4 regions of the Micromonospora sp. NPDC005324 genome follow, and region 1 is predicted to be linked to each of the others. Evidence: riboswitches for the same ligand, from Rfam matches in the RefSeq annotation. Region 1 holds a riboswitch; each other region holds the start of a gene.
The links. A riboswitch is a leader RNA that binds a small molecule or an ion and turns the genes downstream of it on or off. The one in region 1 is predicted to bind cyclic di-AMP.

Region 1 (4,662 bases):
GGCGTGGTGGCCTCGGCTGCATCCCCGGCACGTGCTCGGCTGGCTGGCGCAGCCGGACCGGCTGCGCCGGTACGCCGGGGGGATCCTCTCCTCGGCGGAGATCCGGCTGCTCAACGCCGCGTACCGGAACCTGGACCCGGCCGGGTTGACCATCGCCGACGTGGCTCTGCTGGACGAGTTGGACGCCCTACTTGGTAAGCCCGCGCAGCCGGCCCGCGCGCGACGCGATCCGTTCCAGCTCGCCGGCGGCGTCCGCGAGCTGAGCACCCTCGGTGAACGGCAGCGGGCCGCCCGCGCGGCGGCCCGGGAGCGTCCGGAGGACTACCGGGAGTACGCGCACGTGGTGGTGGACGAGGCGCAGGACGTCTCGCCGATGCAGTGGCGGATGGTCGGTCGGCGCGGCCGACTGGCCTCCTGGACGGTGGTGGGCGACCCCGCGCAGACCGCGTGGACCGGCGATCCGGAGGAGCTGACCCGAGCCCGCGACCAGGCGCTGGGCCGGCGCAAGCGACACGACTTCACGCTCACCACCAACTACCGCAACTCGGCGGAGATCTTCGCGGTGGCGGCGGCGGAGATCCGCCGGCTCTACCCGGACCTGCCGCTGCCGACCGCCGTGCGCTCCACCGGCGTCGAGCCGGTCGAGCTGGTGGTGCCCGCGACGGGGTTGGAGACCGCGACAGTGGAGGCCGCCGCCGGCCTGCTGGCCGAGGTGGAGGGCACGGTCGGGGTGATCACGCCAGTCCCCCGCCGGGACGAGGTCGCCGGTTGGCTCGGCGCGCTCGGCGCGCCGAGGTTGCAGGTGGTGACCAGCCTCGAGGCCAAGGGCATGGAGTACGACGGTGTGGTGCTGGTCGCCCCGAGCGAGATCCGGGCCGATCCGGGCGCCGGGGTGCGCACCCTGTACGTGGCGCTCTCCCGGGCCACCCAGCGGCTCACCACCATCGACCCGACCGGCTGACGTGTGCGTACTGCCGCCAGCGGGAGGCGCTGCCCGTACACTTGCACACATTGCGATGTGAACATATATTTGACCGGTTCCCGACCAGCGGCGGAAGGTGGTTCTCGTGGGCGCAGGTCATGACCACCACCATGGGTCCGTCGCCAATGCCGCACACCAGCACCGAGGTCGACTCTGGGCGGCATTCGGGCTGCTCGCCACCCTGATGGTGGTCGAGGCGGTGGTCGCCCTGCACACCGGCTCGCTCGCCCTGCTCTCCGACGCCGGGCACATGTTCACCGACGTGCTCGGCATCGGGATGGCCCTCGCCGCCATCACGGCGACCCGGCGGGCCACCGGCGACCCGCAGCGCACCTTCGGGCTCTATCGACTCGAGGTGCTCGCCGCGCTTGCCAACGCCGTCCTGCTCTCCGGCGTCGCCATCTACGTGGTGATCGAGGCGATCCGCCGTTTCGGCGACCCGCACCAGGTCATCGCCGGCCCGATGCTCGCGGTGGCCGTGCTCGGCCTGCTCGCGAACATCGCCGCCTTCGCGCTGCTGCGCGCCGGGGCGCGCGAGAGCATCAACCTCCAGGGCGCCTACCTGGAGGTGCTCGGTGACCTGCTCGGCTCGCTCGGCGTCATCGGCGCGGCGCTGCTCATCACCGTCACCGACTGGTGGTGGGCCGACCCCCTGGTGGCGGTCGCCATCGGCGTGTTCATCCTGCCGCGCACCTGGCGGCTGGCCCGCGCCGCCATCCGCATCCTGGTGCAGGCCGCCCCGGAGCACCTCCAGGTGACCGCCGTGCACGACCGGCTGGCCGCCGTCCCCGGTGTCGTCGAGGTGCACGACCTGCACGTCTGGACGCTCACCTCGGGCATGGAGGTGGCCTCCGCTCACCTGACCATGGCACCCGGCGCGGAGGTCGGCGCGGTGCTCACCGCGGCGCGTACGGCCCTGCACGACGACTTCCGCATCGAGCACGCGACGTTGCAGATCGAGCCCGGCGCCGCCTCCGGAGCGTGTGGCTCGATCGAATGGTGACGGAGCCGTGATTTTCCGTGGTGACGCACGCACCGTCCGTCACATTGGCTGCACGGGTCCCATCGGCACCGGTAGGCTCGGTCCCGGCCTCCACCAGGCGGCGCCCTCCCGGCGCCGGTGGTGGTCGTCGCCTAATCGCCCAGCTGGGCGAACCGGGGAACCACGTTCCTGGGGTGCATCCGCGTCAGCGGTAGGGATCTTCCGTCCCGAACCCGTCAGCTAACCCGGTCGGCGGCTGACGGAAGGACATGCGCAGTGGCACCAGCACGACCACCCGCCGCCCGACTGGCGGCCCTGATCGTCGCGATGTTCGCCCTCGGCGTCGCGCTCCCGGCCGGCACCGCCTCGGCCGCTCCCCCGACCGGCCTGCGGGCCGCCGCACCCGACTCCGACGAGGAGGGCGGCACCCCGGCGTTGCGCGCCCAACTCGAGGCGGCCAGCAAGGGCTACCTGGACGCGAAGCGCGCCCTGGACACCTCGGTGCAACGGCAGAAGCAGCTCGCCACCCAGCTGAAGACCATCGAGGTCGAGATCGACCAGCGCAACGGCAAGGTCGGCGAGATCGCCGAGGTGGCCTACCGCACCGGCCGGCTCGGTGCGATGTCGGCGCTGCTCAACAGCAACACTCCGGAAGGCTTCATGGACCGCGCGGCCGCGCTGGACGCTGTGGCGGCCAACGAGGACCGGGTGCTGCGCGACCTGCTGAACAGCAAGGACAAGGCCAACCGCACCCGGGTCGCCCTGGACGGCGAGATCAACGAACAGCGCAAGCAGGTCGCGGTGATGGCCAAGCGCAAGGAGCAGGCCGAACGGGCCCTGACCGTGGCCACCACACCCAAGCCGCAGACCACCGCCGACACCGGCTCCAACCGGGGCACATCCAGCGCCAACGCGACGGCCGCGCCGCGCAACTCCGACGGCTCCTGGCCCTCCGAGTCGTGCAGCGTCAACGACCCCACCCCGGCCAGCGGCTGCATCACGCCACGCACCCTGCACGCGCTCAACCAGGCCAAGGCCGCGGGCTTCACCCGGTACGTCTCGTGCCACCGCCCCAGCGGCTCCGGTGAACACCCGAAGGGCCGGGCCTGCGACTTCGCGGCGCAGAAGGGCGGCTTCGGCGGGAACGCCACCGGCGGTGACAAGACGTACGGCAACAACCTGGCCGCGTACTTCATCCGCAACGCGGACCGGCTCGCCGTGCTCTACGTGATCTGGTACAGGCAGATCTGGCTGCCCAGCAGCGGGTGGAAGTCGTACAGCGGGGCGCACGGCACCCCGTCCACGGACCACACCAACCACGTACACCTGTCGGTCTACTGAGCCACGCGTCGTGATGCCTGTGAGTCATCGTCATGACTCACAGGCATCACGTGTGTCCGGGCCGGGCTACGTCGCCGGGCGTACCCCTGATGTCGTCGGTCGTCGGACGACCCGGCCGCGGTCGGCGGGCAGCATCGCGGTATGCCTCGGATCCGACCCACCACCCGCAAGGCGCTGCTCACCCTGCACCTCGTCACCTCGCTCGGCTGGCTCGGCGCCGACCTGGTGCTGCTCACCCTCGGCATCGCCGTGCAGCGGGGCGCCGACCCGGCTGTGGTCTATCCGGTCACGGCCCTGGTCGGCACGGTGCTGTTCGCGCCGCTGAGCGTCCTGGTCTGGCTGATCGGAGTCGCCAGCTCGCTGCTCACCCCGTGGGGCCTGCTGCGCCACCGCTGGGTGCTGGTCAAGCTCGTGCTCACCACCGTGATGGTCGGGCTGGTGCTGTTCCTGCTCACCCCGAACCTGCGCCACGCCGGAGTGGTCGGCGCTGCCCTGCCCACACGGGACCGCGCCGACCTGGTCATCGCGCCGGCGGTGTCGACCAGCCTGATGATCATCGCGACGGTGCTGTCCACCTACAAGCCGTGGGGCCGGCGTCCCGCCAGACGAACCACGTCACCCACCACAACTCCATGATCGGCGAGCAGGGGCGAGGCTGGGCACGTGAGCCGACGGGGCTGGTCAGGCCGGTTGTGGGGGGTTGCCGGTGCGGTCCAGGGCCGCGCCCAGCCGGGTGGCGAGGGCCAGGTGGGCGGCTTGGGCCTGGCGGAACGCGTACCGGAACAGTGGCGTCGGCGCGGTCAGGGTGATCTCGACGTCGATGCGGACCAGGCCGTCCGGCTCGGCGCGTAGTCGGGTGTGGTTGCGCACTGTGGTCGCCGGCCACTGGCGGGCCACCATGACGATCTCGTCGGCCTCGCTGATCAACACGTCCGCGTGGTAGGTGGTCCGGAAGCGCAGCGGACCGGCCGCCAACCGGTCGTTGATCGTGTAGCTGGCCTGGGCGCCGGGCCGGGGCGGCACCCGCCGGACCCGGACGATCAGCGGATGCAGCTCGCCCTGCCGGGTCAGGTCGCCGAGCAACGCCACCGCCTCGGCGGGCGAGCACCGGGCCTGGACGGTGTAGCTGAAGGTATCCCTGCTGACCACACCGTCTCCCGCCGTCGTTGGTCGCCCGATCGTCCCGTACCGATGTCTGGCTGGCAACGCCCCACGTCCCCTCAGCGCCGCGCCGGAGCGGGCCGATGCGGCGACCTGTCACCCCCTGCGCCATTAGGGTCGGTTAGTACAAAATCTTCCGAAGGTGCCGGAGGGCGGCCAGGATGAACGGCGACGACCAATGAGTGGGCACGTGATG
Region 2 (4,662 bases), on a different contig from region 1:
AGGCCCGGTACATCGCCTCGGTGTACCAGGTGCCCTGCGCCGCGAAGCCCTCGTGCTCCAGCCCGATCGACTTCGCGTTGACGTACCAGTTGCCGGCGTGCCAGCCGACGTCAGTGGTCTTCACGTGCTGGGCGATGTGCCCGTCGACCGAGCGCAGCGAGTAGTGCCAGCTCACGTAGGTCGGGTCCTGGACGAGTTGCAGGGTCGTGGCCCAACTCGCCTCGGTGTCGTGGATGACGATGTACTCGATCTTCTGCCGCGCGGGTCGGTCGGAGAGGTCGTGGTTGCCGTAGTCCCCGTCGCCAAACGCCTCGTAGGGCGCCGGGATCCACTCGCAGGAGATGGTGCGGGGGCACTCCACACCGTCGGGGCGGGCCAGCCGGCGCAGGCCCAGCCGGTCCAGCCAGGCACGCTCGGGCCGCACCGCGCGGGCCGGCAGGGTGATCCGCTGGCCGTCGTCGGTCACCCGGGCTTCGCCAGCGCCGATGGTGGTGAAGACCTCGTCGGCGAAGGCCGCCGCGGCGTCGGCGCTGTCCGCGCCCGAGTAGCGGGCCACCGCGCCGTACCAGGCCGCCGGGTCGGTGTCCGCGCCGACCGGCGCGCTCAGATCCCGTTGGTACGCGCTCAGCAGCGCGGCCCCACCCCGGATGTTGAGGCCCGCGTCGGTGCGCAGTGCCTCGGGGGTGGCGCCGGTCAGCGTGGCCGCGGCGTCCACGGTCTGCAACGCGGCGGTGGACGGCGCGGGGGCCTCGACCGGGCGGGGCGCGGGCACCCGCGCGGGACGGGAATCGTCGCCGCGTGGGTCCTCGGCACCGGCGTCGTGGTGGCCCCGCCCGGGTAGGGCGGCCACGTGCCGCGCGTCGGTCAGGTGCATCGGGCCGTAGCCGCCACTGGTGCTCGGTGTGCCGGCGTTGGTGTCCCAGCGCGACTCCAGGTAGGAGACGCCGAGCAGCACGACGGCCGGCACGCCGTACTCGGTGGCCGCGGCGGCGTACTGCTGCTGGCGGTCGGTGGTGGGCGCGGCGACGGCCGGGCCGACGGAGAGTGGCACCGTTGTCGCGGCGGCGACCACGGTGGCGGCGAGCAGTGCGCGCCAGCCGGTCGACAGGGTTGGATGGTGCATCGAACCCCCTAGATTCTCTCGGAGTGAGGTCAGGTCACCATCGCGCCGGCCGGGAGGTTACGTCAATACCTTTCCATCTATCGAAGTATGCGGAAAGAATTCTTCACACACGGTCGGTGACCTCGTCCAATCCGTACGGAGTGTCACGGCCGCACGGGTTGCGGATCGGTAACAAGCGTCTCTACTCTGGTCATTCGTCGGCCCGACAGCAGCTCCGCCCAGCCCGGGCGGTAACGGACCGACACCGCCGAGTCGTTTCCGAACGAACCGGGGACCCAGGTCCCTCGGGGTGAATCCGCAGCAACTGCGGTAGGGCGCCGACTTCCCGCCCGAACCCGTCAGCTAACCCGGTAGGCGGTCAGGAAGAAGGAGTACGAGACCCCGGTGGCACTCCATGCCCCGCGGCCGTCGTCCGAGCGGTCGGCATCAGCCGGCCCGGCGTCGATCGTGCCGCGCCCACGCTGGTCCCGCTTCACCACCGCTCTCGCCGCGCTGGCCGGCATCGCCGTCGTCCTGACCGGCAGTGCCACGGCGGCCCACGCCGACCCGTCCGTCGCCGAGATCGAGCGCCAGATCGACGCCGACTGGAACAAGCTCGAACCAATCATCGAACGGCACAACGCCACCCGCACCGACCTCGCCGCGAAGCGCAAGCAGGCCGACGCGCTGGCCGCCCGGATCACTCCGCTGGAGCGCCAGGTCGACGCCGCGATGGACAAGGTCAGCGCCCTGGCCGTCCGCGCCTACAAGGGCGAGAACGTCTCGACGGTCAACGCGGTGCTGGGCAGCCGGTCGCCCAGCGAGGTCGTCGGCCAGCTCGAAATGCTCGACCGCTTCGCGCACAACCAGCAGAAGGACGTACGCCAGGTGGCCGACCTGCGCGACCAGTTGGCCGCGCAGAAGGCGCCGCTGGACGAGATGGTGGCCCAGCTGACCCGCACCGAAGCTCAACTGGCGGCGAAGAAGAAGCAGATCAACGACGAGATCGACCGCCTGCAGAAGCTGCGCCTCAAGGTGTACGGCAGCGGCGGCGGCGGTCCGCTGCGCCCGGCGCCCTGTCCGGGCAGCTACCCCGGCGGCGCCGCGGGCACCGCTGTCAAGTTCGCCTGCGCGCAGATCGGCAAGCCCTACGTCTGGGGTGCCGAGGGCCCGAACTCGTACGACTGCTCCGGGCTGATGTTGGCCGCCTGGGCGAAGGCCGGCGTGTCGCTGCCGCACAACGCCGCCGCGCAGAGCCGGGTCACGAAGAACGTCAGCAAGGGCGACCTGCGCCCCGGCGACCTGGTCTTCTACTACAGCGACATCCACCACGTCGGTATGTACGTCGGCGGCGGCTGGGTGGTGCACGCCTCGCAGGCCGGTCAACCGGTCAAGATGAAGAAGGTCGACGACGGCCCGATCCACAGCTACGGCCGCCCAGGCTGACCCCGGGTGACCGAAGGGCCCGTCGCGATCCGTCGCGGCGGGCCCTCGTCGTCTGTGTTCTGGCGGGTGGTGGGCCTCAGCGGGTTGGCCAGGTGCGCCAGTGCTGCCAGGCGCGGCTGGGCGTCGGCCCCCGCTGGCCCTGGTAACGCGAGCCGTAGACCACCGAGCCGTACGGGTGCTCGGCCGGCGAGGAGAGCCGGAAGATGCAGAGCTGCCCGATCTTCATGCCCGGCCACAGGGTGATCGGCAGGTTCGCGACGTTCGAGAGTTCCAGCGTCACGTGGCCGGAGAAGCCCGGGTCGATGAAGCCGGCGGTGGAGTGCGTGAGCAGCCCGAGCCGCCCCAGGGAGCTCTTGCCCTCCAGCCGGCCGGCGAGCTGGTCACCCAGCGAGATGACCTCCAGCGTCGAGGCGAGCACGAACTCCCCCGGGTGCAGCACGAACGGCTCACCGTCGGGGACCTCGACCACCGATGTCAGGTCGTCCTGCTGCATGGCCGGATCGATGTGGGTGTAGAGGTGGTTGTTGAAGACCCGGAACAGCCGGTCGAGTCGGACGTCGATGCTGGACGGTTGGACCAGGGTGGGCTCGAACGGCTCCAGGCCCAGCGTGCCGGCCTTGATCTCGGAGACCAGGTCGCGGTCGGAGAGCAGCATCGGACCACCATAGCCGCGCTGCCGAAACTGACCGGATTCGGTGCCGGTGACCAGCGCGTCGAGGTCGCTGCTCGTACATTTGTTCGATAGAATGCCCACATGGCTTCCTGGTCCGAATTCGCCGCCGACGAGCCCCGACTCGCCGACGGGATCCGCGTTCTCCTCCAGCAATACGGGCCGGGCTTCGGCTATCTGGCCACGGTCCGCGCCGACGGCGGGCCCCGCGTCCATCCGGTCTCCCCGGTCATCACCGCCGAGGGGCTGTTCTGCTTCATCATCGACTCACCCAAGCGCCGCGACCTCGAACGTGACGGCCGTTACGCGCTGCACTCGTTCCCTGCGGAGGAGAGCGACGACGAGGCGTACGTGGCGGGGCGCGCCCGTCCGGTGACCGATCCGGTCCGGGTGGCGCAGCTGGCGCAGAGCGCGCGGGCCGAGCCACAGGTCGACTGGCGGCTCTTCGAGTTCACCGTCGACGTGGCCATGCTCACCCGCCGCGAGCAGCACATCGCGGGCATTCCGGGCCTCCCGCCTGGTCGGCCGGCGGTTCGGGTCTGGCTCGACCCAAACGCCCCGTCGGCGGTGGCCGCGCCCCTCGCCGTCCCGCAGGCGCGCCCGACCCGCCTCAGCCGTGACGTCCAGTACACAGCCGCCTGACCACAGCCGGAAGATCATCGGTGCCGGATCCGCCGTCACGGAGCCGGCACCGGGCGTACGCACCGGCCCCGCGCCCCGCCGCCCCGGAAGATCAACTCGGCTTCGGCACTATCGCGGTGTCCCGGCGATCCGGATGCCCCGACGCTCAGGAAACCGAGTGGATCAACCCGGCGGCACGGTACGCGGACAGCCGCGGCCGGCGGGGGTACCTGGGTGCACGGGCTCGACGACTCGGGTACAGTGGTGCCGCTTGCGGGTGTAGTTCAATGGCAGAACATCAGCTTCCCAAGCTGACAGTGCGGGTTCGATTCCCGTCACCCGCTCCACTGCGAAGGCCCTGGCCAGGACGACAGTCCGAGTCAGGGCCTTCGATGTTCCAGGGTCAGCGATCACACGCCGTGCCATTGGCGTGCCATTAGGCCCGGTCGGAGGGAGCACGTGGCTGCGAAGTTGCCCCGAGATGAGGCCACCCATCTCGTCCAGCGGATCATGCGCTTCGCGGCCCCGAGCCGGCAAGGTCCCAACCGCCGCATTGGCCGATGCCGCTCATTGGGTACACCTCCTACGTTCCATGCATGACTGTCGTTTGGGCGGCACGGGGGCTTTTGCTTCTCGGTCTGGTGTGCGGGCCGGCCGCATTGGTGGCGATATTCGTACGACGGCGAAGGCGGGCTGCTTCGCAGCAGGACCGAGAGGCGGTGCTGCGAGCGGCGCGGGCCGCTACCCGCCAGATCGCTCGGGATAGGCGTCGCACTGGGCGGGGCACTCTCCGCGGCAAGGGCGGTGGAGGCAACGATGGTCT
Region 3 (4,662 bases), on a different contig from region 1:
CGCGCTCTGGCCGGCGCAGGAGTTGGTGCCGGAGGTCAGCCGCTGGTGGTTCACCCAGATCTTCCCGCCGGTACGGTCGCTGGAGTTCTGGTTGGGCGCGGTGGCGGCCGAGTTGATGCGCCGAGGGCTCTGGCGCGGTCCCAGTCTGACAGTGGCCAGTGGGATCTTCCTGGTCACCTGGGTGGTGGCCGCGCAGTGGATCCGCGCCGAGCTGTGGACCACGCTGCTCGCTGTCGCGTACCTGTTGGTGATCACCGCTGCCGCGGACGCGGACGTGCGGGGTCGGCGCTCGCCGTGGCGGTCCCGACCGCTGGTCTGGCTCGGTGAGGTCTCGTTCGCCTTCTACCTGGTGCACGTGCTGGTGATGACGAGCGTGCTGCGCTGGAGCGGAACCTGGGGGATCGGCTTCGCGGGCTGGCGTGGCCCGGCCGTGGTGTTCGGCTTCCTGGCGGCGACCCTGATCCTCGCCGGGCTGTTGCACCGCTTCGTCGAAACCCCGATGATGCGCCGGCTCGCGCCGCGCCGTGCGGCCCGTCCGGTGCCCGTCCCCCGACAACGCGCGGCCGGCGACGACGACGCGCGAAACCCCGCAGGCAGCGCCCGCGGCGAGGTCGGCGGACCTGCCGACGAGGTCGGTCAGACCGGCAGTCGATCAACGTACGTCGACCTGCGCTGACAGCGTCCACCCTGGTCAAAGGGGTCGGCGCGGCGTGATTCGACACGCCCGTGGTCGGTGCGCCCGGGTCGGCGCGACGGTAGCGTGGGGACGTGCTTCCGGTCGCGTTCACCTGTCCGCTGTGGTGGGTGGCGCGCTGGGCGACCCGGGTGCTGACCAGCCTCGCCGTCGTCGCGGCCCTGGCGCTCGGCGCAGGCCCGGCCACGGCCGCCTCGTCAATTCCCGGCCCGGTGCCGACGTCGAGCGCGGTGCCGGCCTCGGTCGCCGCCGGGTCGCTGGCGGCCTCCTGCCGGCTCGCCGGGGCACCCGGTGCGGCCCGCCCGGCTCCGGCGATACCGCCGGAGGTCACCGAGGAGTCGGCCCCGACCTGGTCGGCCGACACGCCGGTGGCGCTCCCCGGCGATCAGGGCACCATCGTGTCCGGCGTGCTGCTGGTCCGCGCTGCCGAATCTGACCGGCTGCCCCTCGTCGACGGTGCGAGCGGTCGGGCTTCCCGGGCCCCACCCGGGCGCTGAGCCACCGGGACGACCGTCCCGTCGCCGCGCCCTGTCGACCCACCGCTCCCTGACCCGCCGACCCGTGGCCCACCGTGGCCCGTGGCCGGCGCGGCTCCCCATCGCACTGCTCTCTCCCCGAGGTGCCGACCATGGAGACCGTCGTCTTCTACCAGTTCGTGACCGAGGTGCCGCAGGCCGCCGCCATCTGGTCGACGCTGTTCCTGCTGACCCTGGGCCTGCTCACCGTGCTGGCCGCCCGCCCCGAACGGGACCGGCCCACTGACGACCCGCTCCGCGGCGGGCCCACTCCTCGGGAGTTGGCCGCCGCCGAGGCCGTCGACCTGCGCCGCTACGCCGAGGAGGTGGCCGTCGCCGCGGCCGGCGCGGCCACCACCGCCAAGCGGTGGCGCGCCGCCTGGCTGACCGCTCAGGAGCAGCTGGAGCGGGCCTGGATCGGGTACGACGAGGCGGACACCGCCGCGCGTCGCTTCGGGGGCGCCGGGGTGCTGCCCACCCCGCAGACCCCACACACCCCCGCCGAGTACGCCGCCCGGGAACGCTATCTGCACCGAGCGGCGATGGCGGCGTACTGGCGGGGCGACCTGACCATGGCACAGCTCAGCGACGTGTTCGGGCACCGGCGCGGCTGGGATCCCCGGCGGCACCCGGTCGAGCAGGAGGTGCTGATCAGCCGGGTGATCCGGGATGCGCGGCTGGCCGACTACCAGGTGGCCGCCGACCGTGAGCGGGCCGCCTGGCGCGACGCGGAGTTGGCCGCCGAGTCGGCTCGTGTCCTCGCCGAGGAGGCGTACGCGGCGGCGGTCCGGCTCCGCCCCACTCCGGTGCCCGCGCGTCGGACGGTGGCCGGGGCGTTGCGTCCCGCCGTCGTGGCACTGTGGCGCCCGGCCCGGTTGGGTTGAGCCCAATCCGTGATGTGAGGCCGGTCACCGCATTGCGAAATCGGACGTACGGCGCGATCGGCGCCATTGTTCCCGCGATTGCGGTCGCGTTCTTTGCGGCCTGTCCGGTTGTCGCCCGTAGGCGTCGCCGTAACCGGTTGTCCCATCGAGTCACATCATCGGCAATACGCGCAGAAATTGTCGCACCAATTGGGGTTTACGCAGGTGAACCTGGCTTGGCAGCGCGCTGAGACGCCAGTAGTGTCGTCCCGTCCGGTGCGGTTACCGATCGCAAGACGCGACGCCGCATCGACCCGCTTAATCGTGATCAACGAGCCGGGGACCCATCAGTAAGTCTGGGGTGAATCCGCGAGCCACGGCCCGCGGTAGGGCGATCTTCCCGCCCGAATCCGTCAGCTAACCCGGTAGGCGGTGTCGGAAGGAGTCCCATCCTCGTGCAGCACCTTTCCACCCCTCGGTTGTTCCCTCGCCTCCACGGCGCGGCGGTGCACCCGCTCAATCGTCGCGTGACGGTGAGCTGACCCCCCGGGTCATCGCCTTCCCCGCCCGGCCGCGCCGGGCGTTCCCCTGAGCGGTTCACCATCCGCGGACCACGGTCCGCGCGCTGGCGCCTGCCCGGATGCCGGTCCGGCCCCGGTGTGCCGCTCTCCCCCCGATCCGTGGAGGACCCCGTGAAGCACACCCTGAAGCGTCAGCTCCGCCGTCTCGCCACCGAGCGCCCGTACCAGATCGTCGCCGCCTCCGCCGCGGCCCTCGCGATCGCCACCACCACCGGCGCCCTGCTCACCACTGCCGACGACGCCCCGGCCGGCCAGCGCACCGCGACCACTGTTGCCGAGATGCGCAGCGACGTCGCCGCCTCCCGCGGCGATGTTCGGGACGCGTCCCCCTCGGCCAGCGCCGTGCCGACCACTGCCGCCCCGGCCACCAGCGCCGCGTCGCCCGCCGCCAAGGCCAGCAGCAACCCGGACCTGACCCGGAAGCCGGAGCGGCCGAAGCCGCCCGCGACCAAGGTGCTCGATTACGACTACGAGGCGCAGAACACCTACTACAACTGCGGCCCGGCGGCCACCCGGAACGCGCTCAGCGCCGCCGGCATCGACCGCACCCAGGAGGAGCTCGGCGCCGAGCTGGGCACCACCGAGATGGGCACCAACTCGGCCGAGGACACCACCCGGGTGCTCAACGCCGAGGTGAAGGGCTCCCCGTACCGGACCCGGATGTTCCCCGGCGCGCCCAGCGCGGCCCAGATGGACCGGCTCCAGGCCGACGTGGTGAAGGCCGTCACCGACGGCCGGGGCGTGGTGGCCAACGTCGTCGGGGACGCCACCGACACCGACGGCAGCTGGCACTCCTACGGTGGCGGGCACTACATCGCCGTCGTGGGCTACAAGGACAACGGCCGCACCGTGCGGATCGCCGACTCGGCGAACCCGGCCGACCCGTCGTACTGGATCACCACGATCGACCTGGCCAACTGGATCACCAGCCGGGGCTACTCCGCCTGACCCGGGCACTCTGACCGCCGCGGGCGCCGTCCCCCACAAGGGGCCGGCGCCCGCGGCGTCTGTCTGTGCGGTCAGTAGGTGATGAAGCCGTACAGCGCCTTGTGGTTCGACTTCGTCCCGACGACCGTGTGGTCGACGGCGGACGACTGCACGCCGCCGTTGACGAACAAATAATCGATCTTGCTGGAGCCGTTGGTGGCCTTCGACCCGTAACCGGTCATTCCATAGCCGCCCAACGTGCCGGGGGCGATGCCCGTCCGGTTCGCGTCGATGCCCACCACGCGGATCGTGGAGGCGTTCAGCAGGCTGGTCGCGTCCGCGCCGAGGTGGATGCCGGTGTTGGCGATGCCCCGATCGCCGTCGCCGGCACAGGCGTTCTGCCGGTTCTCCTGGGGCAGGTGCATGGTCGCGGCGAACACACTGGTGCCGGTCGCCTTGATGGTGAACCGGGCCGCGATGGCGCTGGTCCGCTTCCACTTGTAGAAGTCGGTGCTGTCCGGGTCGCTGTTCGGTGGCTTGTACAGCGTGCATCCGGCGCCGTTGGCGTACGCCGTGCCCGGCCTGAGCCAGCCCGCGCTCCAGTACTTCGAGATGTCGCCGCTGGCCAGGCTCAGCGTCCGCGTGTTCCAGATGATGCCGTTGGTCTGCTTCTTCTTGAGATCCCCGAGCGACTGCGAACTGCACTTGTGCGTGCTGCCCCACGGCTCCGGGTCACTCCACGCCACGATCGCCCCGTAGGTGCCCGCCGGGTAGCCGAACTTCGCCGACAGTTGGTCGGCGTACGCCTCGGCCTGGCCGCTGCCACGCACCTGCTGCACGATCAGGATGTCCGGCGGCGCCACACCGCTGGTGCCGGTGCGACCAGCGTCGTCGACCAGGACCGAGCTCAGGTGGTCCGGCCCGGAGATCCGGGTGCAGCTCCCGTCGGAGTTGTTCACCACCAGGTTCTCGATGTTGTTGTTGTAGACCCGAAGGACCCGGTCGGCGGCCACTGCCGCCCCGCCGTTCGGTGTGGCGACATCCGCCGGTGTGCCTGGTGCGGCGTGCGTCGGCGACGCGCC
Region 4 (4,662 bases), on a different contig from region 1:
TCACCCCGACCTCGGCCGCGACGTCGCGCAGTCGGGCGGTCGGATCGCGGGCGATGGCCAGCAGGACGTGCCCGTGATTGGTGAGGAACGTCCAGTTCCGCCCGCCACCGGTGTCGTCCGTCACCGTGCTCGCCATCGTGCGACCGCCTTTCCAGGGGGTGGCCGGAGTCAACGTATGAAATCTAAATCACGCATACCTTGACGCATCTTACGGTGCGTGTGACGGTGGAGCACGAGCCAGCGCCTGCCTGCACGGCCGGCGAAGAGCCGGCTTGACCAGGTCAGATGCGTCGAGACGAGGTGCGGGATGAGTCATACCGGGAGCTCTGGCGGTCAGCCGGGTCCGCAGCGGACCACCGACCGGGCCACCGCCCTCAACGAGCCGACCCGGGCGTACGCCGAGCTGGTCGCCGGCAACCGGCGCTTCGTCGACGGCGCACCACGCCACCCCAACCAGGACGCCGGGCACCGGGCCGCCGTGGCCGACGGGCAACATCCGTTCGCGGTGATCGTCGGCTGCTCCGACTCACGGCTGGCCGCCGAGATCATCTTCGACCGGGGTCTGGGCGACCTGTTCGTGGTTCGCACCGCCGGGCACACCGCCGGTCCTGAGGTGCTCGGCAGCGTCGAGTACGCGGTGACAGTTCTCGGCACCCCGCTGGTGGTGGTGCTCGGCCACGACTCGTGCGGTGCGGTGCAGGCCGCCCGGGAGTCCGCCGCGACCGGTACCGCACCGAGTGGCCATCTGCGCGCCGTGGTCGACGCCGTGCTGCCCAGCCTGCATCGGGCCGAGGCCGAGGGCGTGGACGACATCGACGGCATTGTCGACATCCACATCGCCCAGACCGTCGAGACGTTGCTCGGGCAGTCCCCGGTGCTGGCCGACGAGGTGGCGCGGGGGCGGTGCGCGGTGGTCGGGGTGTCCTACCGACTCGCTGCCGGAGCGGTGCGCCCGGTGGCCGCCGTGCCCGCTGGCTTCGCGACGTTGGGGACCCCGGCCGGATCCACCGAGTCGACCGACCCGGCCGCTGCTGCCACCGTCTGACGCGACGAGGGCCGCTCCGCGCCACGCGGAACGGCCCTCGACGGGATCGTGCAGGTCAGAGCAGCGACATGTGAACGTGGTCGGTGTGGTTCGACGGCCCGCTGTACGAACTCCAGCCGGTGGCCGGGAACCAGATCTGCCGGTTCCAGATCACGTAGTAGATGCCGAGCCGGTCTGCGTTACGGATGAGGAACGCGGCGACGTTGTTGCCGTACGTCCGGGTGTCGTTGTTGTGCCACGGGGCGAACCCGCTCTTCTGTAGCGACCAGTCGCAGGCGCGGCCCTTCGGGTGCTCCCACGGCCCGCCGGGGCGGTAGCAGCCGACGAACCGGTTGAAGCCGGCCGCCTTGACCTCCTTGTACGCGTGCAGCGTGCGCGGTGTGATGCAGCCGGACGTGGTGGGGTCGTTCTCGCTGCACGACTGGGCCTTCCAGTCACCGTCGGCCGTGCGACCCGGGCCGATCTTCGCGACCTTGGAGGTGGCATCCACCAGGCCGCCGGTGAAGCCCTTGCCGCCGACGAGGGAGAGCGCCTTGTCTGCCTCGCTCTTGCGCTTCGCCATCAGGGCGGTCTGCTTCTGCTGCTCGCGGACCTCGGTGTCGAGGGCCAGCTTGGCCTGCTCGGCGCGGGCCTTCACCTCGTTGACCTCGGAGAGCTTCTTCTCGTTGACCATGTTCATCTCGTCGAGCATCCCGGCGCGCTGGACGAACGAGTCGGGCGCTTCGCTCTCCAGCAGCATCGCGACCGCGCCGATCCGGCCGGTCCGGTACGCCTGGGCGGCGATCTGCCCGACCTGCGGGGCCAACGCGTCCAGGTCGGCCTTGGCCCGGTTGACCTCCGCGGCCAACTCGCCCTGCCGCTTCTTGGACTTGTCCAGCTTGGACTTTGCGGCGGAGTAGTCGCGGTTGGCCTGCTCGATGACGTCGTTGAGCAGCTTGGGCTCGCCGTCCTCCTCGTGCCCCGAGGGTGTGGGGGTCGTCGGGGCGGCGTGCGCTGGGAGCGGCCCGGCGAGCACTGTCAGTGCGGCGATCACGGCCACCACGGGTGTCAACCAGCGGCGTAGGGGTGCCGTCACAATGTTCCCTTCCGTCGACCGCCGACCGGGTTAGCTGACGGGTTCGGGGCGGAAGTGGCCCCTACCGCTGACGCGGATTCACCCCAGGTACCTGGGTCCCCGGCTCGCCGGTTGGCGATTGGGCGGTGGCACCGCAGGCGCCGCTTCGCGCCTTCATCGGTCACCGGCAGCGAGGTTACCCGAGAGTCGACCAGGTGAGCTACGGCTGGATGCCGACCAAAAGCGTCATTTCGCCATAGCGTTGAGTGACCAGTGACGCGGTTCTCAGGGTGGATGCCCGATCTGGTCACGCTGAGGAGTGTCACCATGCCGTATCCGTGCTCCTGTTCGACTCCGGCCACCGGTCGGTGGCCTCGGATGGGGGTGTGGCCCGCTTCTGGCCCGGCTCGTCGGTGCCGGCCGTTCGCGGTGAGATGAGTGCGGCCAGTGCCTCGCTGCGGTCCGGCTGGGGCCGGGACGCCGGAGCGTCGGTGGACGCCGTGGCAGCGCTACGCCCGGCGGCGGTCACCACCGCGGCCAGCCCGGTGGTCAGCGGCACTGCGGCGATCAGGCCGAGGGTGGCGACCGCGCTGCGGACGATCTCCTGCGCGAGGAACTCACTGGTGAGGATCTGCCCGATCGGCCGCGCGTCGGCGGTGAGCAGGAGCAGCAGGGGCAGTGACGCGCCCGCGTACGCCAGCACGATGGTGTTGACAGTGGACGCGATGTGCGCGCGGCCGACCCGGGTGGCCGCCCGGTACAGCTGCAACCGGGTCAGCCCGGGGTTGGCGTTCGCCAGTTCGGTGACGGTTGCCGCCTGGGTGACCGTCACGTCGTCGAGCACCCCGAGCGAGCCGATGATGATCCCGGCGAGCAGCAGACCGTGCAGGTCCACGTCGCCCTGGAACATCGACAGGGTGGTGGCGTCCTCGCTGCCGAAGCCGGTGAGGTGGGTCGCGGCCGTGGCGATGGTGGCGAGCACGCCGGTCAGCACCAGGCTGCCCAGGGTGCCGAGCACCGCGACCGAGGTCTGTGCGGTGACCCCGTGGGTCAGATAGAGCACCACGAACATGATCAGGGCCGCGCCGACCACCGCCACCAGCAGCGGTGACCCGCCGGCGCTGATGCCCGGAAGCACGAAGGTGAGCAGGATGGCGAAGCTGGCGGCCAGCCCGGCGAGCGCGGCCAGACCTCGCCACCGACCGAACGCGACGATCGCGGCCGCGAAGATCACCGCCAGCCACACCATCGGGGTGCCGCGTTGGTGCTCGGCGATGTTCCAGTTGCTGGTGGTGGGATCGGTCGGGTCGGCCAGTTCGACCAGGATGACCTCGTCGCCGACCTCGACCCGGGGTGCGCCGGGCCCGTCGGGCACCGGCGTCCGTACCTGCTGGCCGGCGGTCGGCCCGTCGTCCACCAGGACGTCGACAGTGCCGCACCGCCCGTCGCCGACTCTCGGTGTGCCCTCGGGGGCCGACGGCACCGGCGGGCACGGCTCGCTCACCACCCGGGTGACCGTCCCCGGGTAGCGCGGCACGTCCGCACCACCATCGGTCTGCGGTGACCCGCCGCGCGGCCAGAGCAGCACCGCGGCCAGCACTGTGGCGACGAAGAGGGGTACCACAGTCACGACGAGGATCCGTCGCACCCGTGGTGGGGCGGACGGAGCGGGGTGACTGTGGTCGGCGGCCAAGGCGGGACTCCCAACGATCCGGTGCGGGATACGGGTCAGCGGGCCGGGCGGTTCACCGTTGCGGTGGAAACGCCGCGGACGGCGGGCGCGGATCGCTGCCTGACGACCGCCTGATCACGGACGGTCAGTGCTCGGCCCGGTCGGCCGGGGGCGACGCCACGAGGTGGCGGCGCCGGTGCCCGACTGTGCAGCAGCATGTGGAGAGCCATCGTGGGAGATGTTAGCCAGCCCTCCTGGGGGTTGCAGGTCGTGGCGGAGTGTCGGGCGGCCGAACCGCCCGCGCGGCGGGCCCCGGGGCGGCATGTTGGAGCCATGCCCGCTGCGTCACCGCCCGACGCCGCGCCGGACTGAGTGCGGTCAGCCGCGCTTCATGAGCCGGCCGACCGCCGCCATCATCTCGGTGGCCATCTCGTCGGCCCGGCCCTCGGCGGCGCCCTCGTGCATGCAGTGCCGGGCGTGCCCGTCGAGCAGCCCGAGGGCCACCTTGTCGAGGGCGGCCTGGATGGCGGAGATCTGGGTGAGCACGTCGATGCAGTAGCGGTCGTCGTCGACCATCTTCTCGATGCCCCGAACCTGCCCCTCGACGCGGCGGAGCCGCGCGAGCAGCTGGTCCTTGCTGGCGGTGTATCCGCGGATCGGGGTGGGTGCGGTCATGTCGACCAGGATAGCCTACCCCCTGGGGGTATGGTACGGTCGTGTTCTGTCGAGATACCCCCACCGGGTACCGGTACCGCAAAGGAGACGATCCAATGGTCGACACGACGTACCAGGTGCAGGGCATGACCTGCGGGCACTGCGTCAGCGCGGTGAGCGCCGAGGTCGGCGCCATCGCGGGGGTGCGCGACGTCCAGGTCGACCTCGCGGCCGGCC

Region 2: it holds a riboswitch for cyclic di-AMP, as region 1 does, so the genes downstream of both, ABZS40_RS14805 (NlpC/P60 family protein) here and ABZS40_RS06755 (hypothetical protein) in region 1, are expected to answer to the same signal.
Region 3: it holds a riboswitch for cyclic di-AMP, as region 1 does, so the genes downstream of both, ABZS40_RS05515 (C39 family peptidase) here and ABZS40_RS06755 (hypothetical protein) in region 1, are expected to answer to the same signal.
Region 4: it holds a riboswitch for cyclic di-AMP, as region 1 does, so the genes downstream of both, ABZS40_RS15860 (hypothetical protein) here and ABZS40_RS06755 (hypothetical protein) in region 1, are expected to answer to the same signal.

What each region holds. Positions count from the first base shown of each region.
Region 1 is NZ_JBEXGE010000005.1:42,458-47,119, reverse strand. Features, by position in the region: gene ABZS40_RS06765 (AAA family ATPase) at 1-961, shown strand, start outside; gene ABZS40_RS06760 (cation diffusion facilitator family transporter) at 1,068-1,985, shown strand; cyclic di-AMP (ydaO/yuaA leader) riboswitch at 2,104-2,235, shown strand; gene ABZS40_RS06755 (hypothetical protein) at 2,292-3,305, shown strand; gene ABZS40_RS06750 (hypothetical protein) at 3,447-3,941, shown strand; gene ABZS40_RS06745 (SRPBCC family protein) at 3,987-4,454, opposite strand; gene ABZS40_RS06740 (PfkB family carbohydrate kinase) at 4,645-4,662, shown strand, end outside.
Region 2 is NZ_JBEXGE010000011.1:182,806-187,467, reverse strand. Features, by position in the region: gene ABZS40_RS14810 (peptidoglycan recognition family protein) at 1-1,123, opposite strand, end outside; cyclic di-AMP (ydaO/yuaA leader) riboswitch at 1,359-1,494, shown strand; gene ABZS40_RS14805 (NlpC/P60 family protein) at 1,508-2,548, shown strand; gene dcd (dCTP deaminase) at 2,625-3,203, opposite strand; gene ABZS40_RS14795 (pyridoxamine 5'-phosphate oxidase family protein) at 3,303-3,860, shown strand; tRNA gene ABZS40_RS14790 (tRNA-Gly) at 4,113-4,186, shown strand.
Region 3 is NZ_JBEXGE010000004.1:72,709-77,370, reverse strand. Features, by position in the region: gene ABZS40_RS05530 (acyltransferase) at 1-676, shown strand, start outside; gene ABZS40_RS05525 (hypothetical protein) at 769-1,191, shown strand; gene ABZS40_RS05520 (hypothetical protein) at 1,323-2,093, shown strand; cyclic di-AMP (ydaO/yuaA leader) riboswitch at 2,378-2,519, shown strand; gene ABZS40_RS05515 (C39 family peptidase) at 2,753-3,601, shown strand; gene ABZS40_RS05510 (hypothetical protein) at 3,673-4,662, opposite strand, start outside.
Region 4 is NZ_JBEXGE010000013.1:20,697-25,358, forward strand. Features, by position in the region: gene ABZS40_RS15850 (MarR family winged helix-turn-helix transcriptional regulator) at 1-136, opposite strand, end outside; gene ABZS40_RS15855 (carbonic anhydrase) at 308-1,045, shown strand; gene ABZS40_RS15860 (hypothetical protein) at 1,101-2,120, opposite strand; cyclic di-AMP (ydaO/yuaA leader) riboswitch at 2,125-2,255, opposite strand; gene ABZS40_RS15865 (YibE/F family protein) at 2,422-3,792, opposite strand; gene ABZS40_RS15870 (metal-sensitive transcriptional regulator) at 4,150-4,446, opposite strand; gene ABZS40_RS15875 (copper ion binding protein) at 4,542-4,662, shown strand, end outside.